DNA from 2 places in the Candidatus Macondimonas diazotrophica genome. Region 1 is predicted to be linked to the other one. Evidence: predicted binding sites of a transcription regulator. Region 1 holds the regulator's gene; the other holds the start of a gene.
The links. Region 1 encodes FNR, which switches genes on or off when oxygen is low (the NO sensors DNR and NnrR bind a similar motif). Its sites were predicted from a motif close to TTGATNTANATCAA; they were not measured.
Positions count from the first base shown of each region.

Region 1 (5,752 bases):
GGTTGCGCAGCCGATCCCGCATCCCGTTCAACTTCGCGAGCGATGAGGCTTCGATAGCGCTGCCATGCGGCTTTGGGCGTTCGATCGGATGTGACCAAGCCGAAATATCGTTCGCGTCCCGCCTCATTGCGGTTATCCAAATACTGGTAGAAGAAGATGCCGATCGCACCGGCTTGACGGCTGGCCTGACTCACGGCCTCGAGGTAGTCCGCCTGCAGGGTTTCGGTCCAGGGCGGCTTTTCGGTGTGCATGCCGGTTTCCAGAATGAGGATGGGCCGTCCGCCGCTGGCTTGACGCGCGCGTGCGATTTGGCCCTTGATGCTGTCGACCAGTGCCAGATCGGGAACAAAACCCGCCGGATAGGTGTGGATTCCGACCACATCGTAGTCGATCAGGCGGTTCATGCGTTCGATGCCGGATTCGAAAAAGGCCAACGGTGTGACGCTGATGATCAGCTCAGCCCCAGGGGCCTGGGTGTGTACGGCATGAGCGAGTGTCTGCATCACCCGATTCATGAAATCCGGCGTCCAAACGCCGACACGCCAGCCGATGAGACTGTGGACGTTGGGGATGTTGAACTCGTTTTCCACCGCGAAGCTGTGGATCCGATCCGCGAAGTGGCGGGTGGTTGCTTCGGCATAGTCTTCCAAGGCAGCAAGATAGTCCGCTTCGTCCAGATTCCGCGTCCAAGCTGGCGCGATCGGGCGGTTGCCATTGTAACCGGCGCCAATTTTCCCGACGACCGCGAGACCGCGTTGGCGCGCGGCATCCACGAGGAGGTCGAAGAAAGCGAAATCAAAGGGCGATTGCGGATCGGGCTGAATGCGGGACCACGCCAGATCGATGCTTAGCCACCGAATGCCCGCATCGGCCATTCGGTCAATGTCGGAAAGCGTCAGTTCGTAACCGGGCAGATCGACATGATAGGCCACCAATCCCCACCGAAAAGGCGGTTCCGCAGCATCGCCAGCAGGCGTGAGTCGCTGCGAGTCGACGCCCAGGCTTGCATGCGAGAATCCCAGCAGGATCGCGACCGCCAGGTGGCGGAGTCGTTGCTGGATTTGGAGCCCCCTTTCCTGCCGTAGCGGACGGAGCGAACGGAAGAGTCGCGGCAAGCCGGAAAGCGGGATGCGACCCGGGAGCCGCATCCCGCCAAGACTCACGCCGCAGCAGCCATCAAGTCGGCATACCGCTTGAGGTGGAAGTCAGTGGTTCCGAACTGCGAGCAGAACATGGTCAGCCGGCGGAAGTAATGACCGATATCCAGTTCTTCGGTCATGCCGATGCCGCCATGCATCTGAACTGCCTGCTGGGCGATAAGACGCGCTTTTTCGCCCACGAACTGCTTGGCAGCTGATACCGCCATGCGTCGCGCGACCGGATCGGAATCCGTCACTTTCAGGCTGGCCATCAGCACCATGGAGCGGCATGCTTCCACAGCGGTGAACAGATCCACCGCGCGATGCTGCAGCGCCTGGAAGGAGCCGATGGGGACGCCGAACTGCTTGCGGGTCTTGAGGTAGTCGACCGTTTTGCGCATTGCGGCGTGCATGGCACCCAGGGCATCGGCGCAGGCCGCCACAGTGGCATGATCGACTGCTTCGTCGAGCGCATCGAAGCCGGCACCTTCGCTGCCGACCAGTGCATCGGCGTTGACCTGAACGTTGTTCAGCCGCACGTTGCCAGCGTGGCTGCCGTCCATTGTGCGAAAGCCTTTGATCTCGACACCTGCCGCTTTGGTATCGACCAGGAACAGCGAGATCCCGTTCGTGTCCAGGCGCTCTCCACTGGTCCGGGCAGAGACGATCAGCACATCCGCGGAAGCGGCGCCCAGCACGACGGCCTTTTCACCGTTGAGTACATAGCCTGCGCCGTTCTTTTCGGCGCGGGTCTGGACATCGGCGGTGTTGAAACGGCTTTCCTGCTCGGTGTAGGCCACGGCGAGCAGCTTTTCCCCGCCAATCAACGCGGGAATCAGGCTTTCTTTCTGCGCATCACTGCCGTTGCGCGCAATCAGGCCGCCGGCGAGCACGATGGCGCTGAGGTAGGGTTCGAGCACCATGCCGGTGCCGAATGCTTCCATGACCTGAACGATGTCGACGATGCCGCCGCCCAAGCCGCCTTGCTCTTCGGCGAAGGGAATGCCCAGCCAGCCCATATCCGCGAACTGTTGCCAATGAGCTCGGCTGAATCCATTTTCTTCGGCCAGAACCTTCTTGCGTGCATCGAAGCTGTAATCATTGCGGATGAACTTGTCGACCGCGTTGCGAATGAGCTTTTGTTCTTCAGACAGATTGAAATCCATATCAGCGTATCCTTACTTGAAGTTCAGACCGAGAATCATCTTGGCGATGACATTTTTCTGTACCTCGTCGCTGCCGCCATAGATCGTGGCGGCGCGGGTGAAGGCGTAGCGCATCATGGTGCTGGCGTACTCGGCCGGTCCCACCTCGCCTTCTGCCTTCCAGGGCCAGGCGTACTGGCCGGCAAGTTCCACGCCGAGTTCGGACAGTTCCTGCTGGACAGCGGTGCCGTCAAGTTTCAGGAGGGAAGATTCCGGCCCCGGCGCCTTGCCCGCGGCGGTGGCCGCCAAGGTCCGCAGGTTGGTGTATTCGAGCGCAGTCAGGTTGATCTCGGCCTTGGCCAGTTTCTGGCGCAGATTGGGGTCGTTCATCAGCGGTTCGCCATTGGCGCCGTTTTCACGTGCCATGCGCTTCAAATTGGTCATGTGGACCTTGCTGTCCGCTACGCCTGCGATGGTGGTGCGCTCGTGGGTCAGCAGATACTTGGCCACGGTCCAGCCCTGGCCTTCCTTGCCGACCAGATTTTTCTTCGGCACCCGAACGTCGGTGAAGAAGGTTTCGTTGAGATGGTGTTCGCCATCGATGGAGATGATCGGACGGACCTCGATTCCAGGGGTGTCCATATCGATCAGCAGGAAGGAGATCCCTTCTTGCTTCTTGCCTTCGGTGCTGGTGCGCACCAGGCAGAAAATGCGATTGGCCCAGTGGCCGTAGGTGGTCCAGATCTTGGAGCCATTGACGATATAGTCGTCACCGTCGGAAACCGCCATGGTCTTGAGACTGGCAAGGTCCGAGCCGGCGCCGGGTTCGGAATAGCCTTGGCACCACCAGTCATCGCAGTTGCGGATGCGGGGGAGGTAGTAGTCCTTCTGCTCCTGCGTGCCGAAGGCCATGAGCACCGGCCCCAGCATGATGATGCCCATGGACAGGCCAATAGGGGCATTTGCGCGGGCGCGCTCCATGTCGAAGATATAGCGCTGGGTGGCTGTCCAATCGGGGCCGCCGTACTCCTTGGGCCAACCGGTGACCAACCATCCCCGGCCGTTCAGGATACGCTGCCACGCTACCAGCTCGTCCTTCGACAGCATGATCCCGAGCTCGGTCTTGCGCTTCAGGTCCGCCGGTAGATTCTGCGCGAACCATTCCCGCACTTCCTGCTGGAAGGCCAGCTCCTCGGGGGAAAAATCGATATTCATTCGTGCTCCTTGCTTGTGAAAGGATGAACTGCCCCGTGGATGTCGATTCGGGGTTCCATCGGCTTTTCCATGCGACCGCCGGACGGTCGCTGAAAGCGACCATTTTAGCGGAACGGCGAGTTCGAGCGAAGCATTCTGGTGCGGGCAGTCTGGCAGCCCGTCGTGCAGAAAGCGGCACGAATCGATTCTGGAGCGCGATTTCACGGCGTACGTCTTGACCTGAGTCAAGTGAGAGGACTCTAATTGAACGGGATCCGAGTCTGTTTTTCTGGGCGCCTGCCGCCGCACGCTGCCTCTTTGGCCCCCTCATCAGCATCGAACGTCGACTGGAAAACGCCAATGACCGAAATCGTGCAATTCCGGGAACTGAAACGTGCGTGCGGAAATTGCAGCTTGCGAGAGCTGTGCCTGCCGTATGGAATCGATCAGGCGGATCTGCGTCTGCTTGAGGATCTGGTACAGCGCCTTCCCCCCAAGACTCGCGGCAAAGCGCTGTTCGTCCAGGGCGATCCCTTGAAATCCATTTTCGCCATCCGCACGGGTTCGGTGAAAAGCGTCACGCTGGGGGCAGATGGCGCCGAGCAGATCACGGGTTTTCATTTTCCTGGGGAGCTGGTCGGTTTCGATGCCATCGCCGGGGAGTTTCACGACTGCTCTGCTGTCGCACTGGAAGATACCAGCTTGTGTGAGATTCCTTTCGAGCGGCTCGATGAACTCAGTGGGCAGGTGCCGGGCCTGCGGCGGCAGTTGATGCGATTGTTGTCCCGGGAGATTCAGCAGGAGCAGCATCTGCTGTTGCTCCTCGGCAAGAAGGGCGCCGAAGCGCGCCTGGCGGCGTTCCTGTTGAGCCTGTCCAGCCGCTTCGCCGGGCGGGGCCTGTCGCCGACTCGGCTTCACTTCAGCATGGCGCGGGGTGAAATCGCCAACTACCTCGGGTTGGCCGTGGAGACCGTAAGCCGCCTGTTCGCCCGATTCCAGCAAGACGATCTAATCGCTGCGGATGGTCGGGACGTGACACTCCTCGATCTGCCCCGACTCCACGCAGTGGCTGAGGTCGCTCCCGATGCCACCACCTCCATGTCCACCCGGAGCAAGTGCTGACGCCGTACTGTGCGGATGACCGTCCATGTGACGGGCCATCATCAGCGGCCCCGTTGCCGTCCACACGCCGAAGCCGATGACCGTGAGGCCGAACAGCCGGCGCACCTCCACGGCCGCCAGAGCGCGCTGCAATCGTTGCCCGAGCAGCCCCAGGCTCAGCATGGCGGGAAGGGTGCCGAAGCCGAACGCCAGCATGATGCTCGCGCCCGCCGTTGCGCTACCGCTGACCAGTGCAGTCAGCAAGGCGCTGTAGACGAGGCCGCAGGGGATCCAGCCCCACAGCGCGCCGAAAGCCAGAGCCTGCGCGGCGCTGCGGCGTGGATCGAAACGCCGGGCCAGCGGACCGATGCGGCGCCATAGCGGAATGCCGAGCCGTTCCAGACGCCGCAGTCCCGTCCAGCCGATGGCCACATGCAGACCGACGGCGATCATCATCAGCCCCATCATGAGACGGAGCGCTCCGCCCCAGGCCAGTGCCTCGCCGGTCAAGGCGCCAAGCTGCCAACCCAGGCTGCCGACTAGGGCGCCAGCCAGCGAGTAGCTGCCCAGGCGTCCTGCATTGAATGCCAGGATACGGCCAGGCCGCGCGCGCGCGGCGCTGCTTCCCGCCAACGAGGCGATGCCGCCGCACATGCCCAGGCAGTGCGCGCTGCCCAGTGTGCCGGCGACCCATGCGGACAGGAGACCGAGCTGGATGACGGTGCTCACGGCGCTTTCTCATCGGCATCGGTGTCGGGCGGGGGCGGATCATCCATCAGCATGCGCCAGGCCGGACTGTCGAGGTCATCGAACTGGCCTGTGTGAACGGCCCAGAAAAACGCAGCCACCGCCAGGCCGACCAGGACCAGACTCAACGGAATCAACAGGAACATCGCGTTCATGAGGGCTGCGTCGCCATGTCGGACGTTGCGGATACCGATCGCCGGGTCGGGCGATAGAGGCGCTGCGCATTCAGAACGACCAGCACCGAACTGATCGACATCCCGAGGGATGCCAGCCAAGGCGTCACCAGGCCGGCCGCCGCCAGCGGGACCGCCACGGCATTGTAGGCCAGTGCCCAGGCCAGATTCTGGCGGATGATCCGTTTGCTGCGCCGAGCGGTGCGAATCAGATCCGGCAGGACGCTCAAACGGTCCTGGAGGAGGATCAGGT
Region 1 covers NZ_SRIO01000002.1:76,731-82,482, forward strand. Annotated here, with positions in the region: gene E4680_RS01925 (hypothetical protein) at 1-46, shown strand, start outside; gene E4680_RS01930 (beta-galactosidase) at 1-1,163, opposite strand, end outside; gene E4680_RS01935 (acyl-CoA dehydrogenase family protein) at 1,160-2,305, opposite strand; gene E4680_RS01940 (acyl-CoA dehydrogenase family protein) at 2,318-3,787, opposite strand; gene fnr (fumarate/nitrate reduction transcriptional regulator Fnr) at 3,839-4,600, shown strand; gene E4680_RS01950 (sulfite exporter TauE/SafE family protein) at 4,487-5,308, opposite strand; gene ccoS (cbb3-type cytochrome oxidase assembly protein CcoS) at 5,305-5,481, opposite strand; gene E4680_RS01960 (heavy metal translocating P-type ATPase) at 5,478-5,752, opposite strand, start outside.

Region 2 (5,752 bases), on a different contig from region 1:
GCATCTGCGGGGGGTTTCAGATGCTGGGACGCGCCATCCACGACCCGCATGGCCTGGAAAGCGCACCGGGCAGCAGCCCCGGCCTTGGGCTATTGGACATGGAGACCACTCTGGCGCCGCACAAGCAGCTGCGCAATGTCACCGGCGAGCTGGCCTGGGATGGCGCTGCGGTGAGTGGCTACGAAATCCATGCCGGCATCAGTACCGGCCCCGCCCTGCGCCATCCCGCGATGCAGCTCGGGCATGGCCCGGATGGCGCCCGAAGCGCGGACGATCAGATCTTCGGGACCTATGTCCACGGCCTGTTCGATGCCCCGTCAGCCTGCCAGACGCTGCTCGATTGGGCTGGCGTGGAAAGCAGTGCGCCGTTCGACTATCCGGCGCTGCGCGAGCAGGCCTTCGACCGGCTGGCCGAGACCGTGGAGGCGCATCTGCAAGCCGATTGGTTGCGCAGGTTGCTGCTGTCGACATCGGCTTGACCGCGCATGGCCGCGCCGCGTGTTGCGCGTCGACGCCGCAAACCGTGCTGGGCAACGCCCTGATTCAGGCTGTTTTCGGGTGCGTAGGGTTCGTGCGTTGCACGCGCTGAGTGAGCGTACGCCAGCGCCGGCAATACCAATCGGTCACGGGATGGTCGTCGCGCGGGCGATCCGTCGAGGAAGGCTGCGGCTGCGTTGAATTGCCACCGGCCGCTGGACGATCAGGAACCTCCACCATCGAGACGTTTGAGCAGGCGATGCAGATTGGCTGGATCGAGGCCGAGTTCGCGCGCGGCAGCCGCGCGGTTGCCGCCATGGCGTGCCAGCGTGTCCGCCACCATCGTCTGTTTGAACGTGTCCACCGCTTCGCGCAAGGTGAGCGTGGGGGTTTTGGAGTCGGTCGGCGGCGCGGGTACGAACGGGGCGATGCTCGGTGCCAGATCCAGATGCGCGGCATGCAGCGTCACGATGCGGATCGAGTTGGGCTGCTCTTGTGCGACCGCCCGGACTGCCGCCCGGCTGATGAGGTGTTCGAGTTCCCGCACGTTCCCGGGCCAGGACTGACGTTGCAATGCGGCCTGTGCGTCGGAAGCCAGCCGCAAACCACGCAAACCCAGGCGAGCCCGGTTTTCCTCCAGAAAGCCACCGGCCAGCAGCAACACATCGTGTCCGCGCTCGCGCAGCGGCGGTACGTGCAGTGGATAGACGCTCAGACGGTGATAGAGGTCGGCCCGGAAACGTCCGGCGCGCACCTCCGCAGCAAGATCGCGATTGGTGGCCGCCAGCACCCGGACATCAACACGATGCTCCCGATCCGAACCCAATCGCTCGATCTGCCCACTCTGAAGGACGCGCAGCAGTTTTGCTTGAATGGGAAGCGGCAGTTCGCCAATCTCGTCCAGCAGGAGGGTGCCACCGTCAGCGAGTTCAAAGCGACCGCGCCGCTCCCCAACTGCACCGGTAAACGCGCCGCGCACGTGACCGAACAGCTCGCTTTCGACCAGATGTTCCGGAAGCGCCGCGCAGTTCAGGGTGATCAACGGCCGGCCCGCTCGGCGTGAGCGGGCATGAACGGCCTGCGCCACCAACTCCTTGCCCGTTCCGGTCTCGCCGGTGATCAAGACAGTGAGATCGGTATGGGCAACGGCCTCGATCTCCTTTTCCAAACGGCGCATCGCCCCGCTGTGCCCGGTGAGCGTCCGACCACCGTTCGGACCTCGAGCCTCGAACAGCAAGCGAGCCACCTGCTGATCCTGTTCGGCACGCCGGGCGAGACGTTCGAGACGTTCGACGGCGATCACGGTTGCGGTGGCCAGCGTGGCGAATGCCTGCAGCACGACTGGGTCGCAGGCCTCGAAGGCCTCCGGCTGCAAAGCGTCCAGGGTAAGCAGTCCCCAGAAATGGTCCTCGACGTACAGCGGACACCCCATGCAGTCGTGGATTTCGAGTTGGCCGGTCAGTCCCTCGATCAAGCCGTCGTACGGATCAGGAAGGCCGCAGTCGCTCGGGAGTCGGGTTGGGCCGCGTCGGTTCACCATCGTCAACAACCGTGGATGGTCGACCAGTCGGAAACGTCGGCCCAGTGTGTCGTGGCTGAGCCCGGTAACGGCCAGTGGTACGAGGCTGTCACCTTCCAGACGCAACAGGGCTGCGGCATCACATGGAAACACGCTCCGCAGCCCATCGAGGAAGGCCCGATAGCGTTCCTGGGGGGTAAGCTCCCGGGGCAGGTTCCCGACCAGTCCGACGTAGGTGGAAAAGAATGTGGGCGGAGTCATTTTCACATTCAGTAATGTCATATTAACAATGGTCAGTCGTTGTCATTGTGACCTGATGAAGCATTGATCTCAATCATATCAGCAGCTTCTCTCATGGCACGAAATCTGTCTCCTGGAGCACAGGCGCGCATGGCGCGCCGTCACCGGCAACCAGGAGGATGATTCCATGCTTTCGGCTCAACACCGCGACATCGTCAAGGCCACCGTCCCGCTGCTCGAAACCGGCGGCGAGGCGCTGACGCGCCACTTCTACGGAATCATGCTCGCCGAGTATCCGGAGGTCCGCCCGCTGTTCAACCAGGCGCACCAGGCCAGCGGCGCGCAGCCACGGGCGCTGGCCAACGGCATCCTGCAGTACGCCCGGCACATCGACCGGCTGGACACGCTCGGCCCGCTGGTCGGGCAGATCGTGCAAAAGCACGTGTCGCTGCAGGTGCTGCCGGAGCAGTACCCCATCGTCGGCAGCTGCCTGCTGCGCGCCATCCGCGAGGTGCTGGGACCGGACATCGCGACCGATGCCGTCATCGAGGCCTGGGCGGCGGCCTATCAGCAACTGGCGGATCTGCTGATCGGCGCCGAGGAAGATGTGTACGCCGCCGCCGCGGCGACCCCCGGCGGCTGGCGCGGCGCGCGGCGGTTCGAGGTGGTGCGCAAGGTGCCGGAGAGCGTCGAGATCACCTCCCTCTACCTCAGGCCGGCCGACGGCGGCGCCGTGATGCCATTTAAGCCCGGCCAGTACATCGGCATCCGGCTCACCGTCGACGGCCAGGAAGTGCGGCGCAACTACTCGCTCTCAGCCCCGCCGAACGGCAGCACCTACCGCATCAGCGTCAAGCGCGAACCCGGCGGCGTGGTGTCGAACCACCTGCACGACGCGCTCGGCATCGGGGCCGCGATCGACCTGTTCCCGCCGGCCGGCGAATTCGTGCTCGCGCCCGGCGAACGGCCGCTGGCGCTGATCAGCGGCGGTGTCGGCATCACCCCCACGCTGCCCATGCTGCACGCGGCGCATGAGCAGCGCCGGCCGGTCACCTTCGTGCATTTCGCGCGCAATGCGGCGGTGCATGCGTTTCGGGACTGGGTGGACGACCTGGTCGCACGCAGCCCGCAGGCACGACGCTTCTACTGTCACGAACAAGCCGGCACCCTACCGGTGGACGCCCACGGCCGCGCGTGCACCGACCTGTTGGCGCGCTGGCTGCCGCAGGCGCGCGACATGGACGCGTACTTCATCGGCCCGCCACCGTTCATGGCGGCCGTGAAGCGGGCCCTGGGCGAGCTTGGCGTACCGCCGGCGCAGATGCACTGGGAGTTCTTCGGCCCGGCGGCGGCGCTGGAGACCTGAGAGGATCTGGAGCGCTGCCGGCGGCTGACCCTGCCCCATCCGGAGGAGGAATCCACCATGCCCCATGACAACCCCATCCAGCAGCTCACGCACGAGCATCACCACATCCTGCAGGTGGTGCACGGCCTGAGCGCCATCGATCAGGAACTGGCCGCAGGCAACCGGCCGGACCCTGCACGCCTGCGAACCATCGTCGCCTTCATGCGCGAGTTCGCCGACCAGTGCCACCACGCCAAGGAAGAGGCCATCCTGTTCCCGGCCATGGAGGACAAGGGCGTGCCGCACGGCGGCTGCCCGCTGGAGGCGCTGCGGCGCGAACACGTGCTCGGACGCGAGCGGGTCGGCGCCCTGGCGGCGGCCATCGACGCCCTGGAGCGTGGCGACAACGACGCCCCGGCCGCGCTGCACGGGGCCATCGCCGCGCTCCAGCAGCTGTACCCGAACCACATCTGGAAGGAAGACCAGATGGTGTTTCCGATGGCCGAGCGCCTGTTCACCCCGGCGGAGCTGGACGCGCTGAACGCGCGCTTCGAACAGGCGGAAATCGAGCTGGGGCAGGACCACGACCGCTACGTGGCCTTTGCCGAGGACATGGCCGCGCTGCTGGGGCAGACGCCGGCGCAGGCATGAATGACCGGTATGGGGTCGCGCTGCAGCAAAGGCGCTCCTACGGCCCGAAATGCACGCCGTACTGATGCCGGCCGACATTCGCGTCAAGCGCATCTATGAGCCTGCGCACGCCGACGATGGCGCGCGTGTGCTGGTGGATCGCCTGTGGCCACGTGGGGTGCGCAAGGAGGCAGCGGCGCTCACACGGTGGCATCGAGCCGCCGCGCCGAGTGCTGCGCTACGACGATGGTTCGGCCACGACCCAGCGCGATGGGAGGCATTTTGCGCCCGCTACCGCGCCGAGCTCGACGCCAATACCGATGCACTCACGCCGCTGCGCGAGTTGACCGATACAGGTCCGCTCACGCTGCTGTACGGCGCCCGCGACGATGTGCACAACCATGCCATCGTGCTGGCGGAATACCTGCGTGAACACATGGAGACAGAGGAAGGACCATGAAAAGCTCACTGCACCGCCCTGTGTGTGACTTGCTTGGCTGCCGCTATCCGCTGGTATTGGCCGGTATGGGTGGCGTGGCACGCGCGGAGCTGGTGACGGCCGTGAGTCGCGCCGGCGGCTTCGGCTTTCTCGGCATGGTGCGGGAACCGGTGACGCGCATCCGCGCGGAGGTCGCGGCCGTACGCGCGGCCGGGGTCGAGCACTTTGGCGTGAACCTGATCCCGGCGGGCACCGACCCGGCGCTGCTGGAGGCGCAGATCGAGACACTGATCGCGCTCGCCGTGCCGGTTGTGGGGTTGTTCTGGGACGTACCCGCAGCGCTCATCGGGCGGTTGCGCACAGCGGGCCTGCGCATTGTCTGCCAAGTGGGCTCCGTCAAAGAGGGATGTGCCGCAGAGCTTGCTGGCGCCGATGTGCTGATCGCTCAAGGTGTCGAGGCCGGCGGGCACGTGCGCGGCGATCAGCCGCTGCACGCGCTGCTCGGCGATCTGGTGCCGATGACAAATGCACCCGTGCTGGCAGCGGGCGGGCTTAGTGACGGCGCGGATGTGGCCACCGTGCTTGCGCTCGGCGCGCAGGGCGCTGTGTTCGGTACGGCGCTGATCCCAACGCCGGAGAGTTTTGCCCACGATTTCCATAAGCAGCGACTCATCACCGCCAGTGCCGCCGATACGCTACTCACCGAGGATTTTCACATCAACTGGCCAGAGGGCGCCAAGGTCCGGGTGTTGCCCAACAGCGTCACCCGCGGTGAACACGGTGATCCCCGTTCCGGCCCACCGACGGTCATCGGTGAGGACGACGGGCGGCCGATCTATCGCTTCAGCACCGACTCACCGCTGCGCTCAACAGCGGGCGATCTCGAGGCCATGGCGCTGTATGCCGGGATGGGTATCGACCGCATCGATTCCATCATGGGTGCAGCCGAACGGGTTGGGCGGATCGCCGCGGAGGCCGAGGCCCTGCTGGCAGTCGACGCAAGTCCGCCAGCCGGATCGGGGCGCATGAGTTCATCTCCCCCGCAGCGTCCGAGCCGCGTCGCGCAGGAGGCGCTGATCGCGACTCTGAACGAACTGTTGGA
Region 2 covers NZ_SRIO01000011.1:41,341-47,092, forward strand. Annotated here, with positions in the region: gene E4680_RS09210 (cobyric acid synthase) at 1-479, shown strand, start outside; gene norR (nitric oxide reductase transcriptional regulator NorR) at 701-2,257, opposite strand; gene hmpA (NO-inducible flavohemoprotein) at 2,424-3,602, shown strand; gene E4680_RS09225 (hemerythrin domain-containing protein) at 3,660-4,232, shown strand; gene E4680_RS09230 (DUF488 domain-containing protein) at 4,282-4,671, shown strand; gene E4680_RS09235 (DUF6306 domain-containing protein) at 4,668-5,752, shown strand, end outside.
Region 2: hmpA (NO-inducible flavohemoprotein) is a predicted target of FNR. The motif match lies at 2,321-2,334, and genes of this name have one in related genera.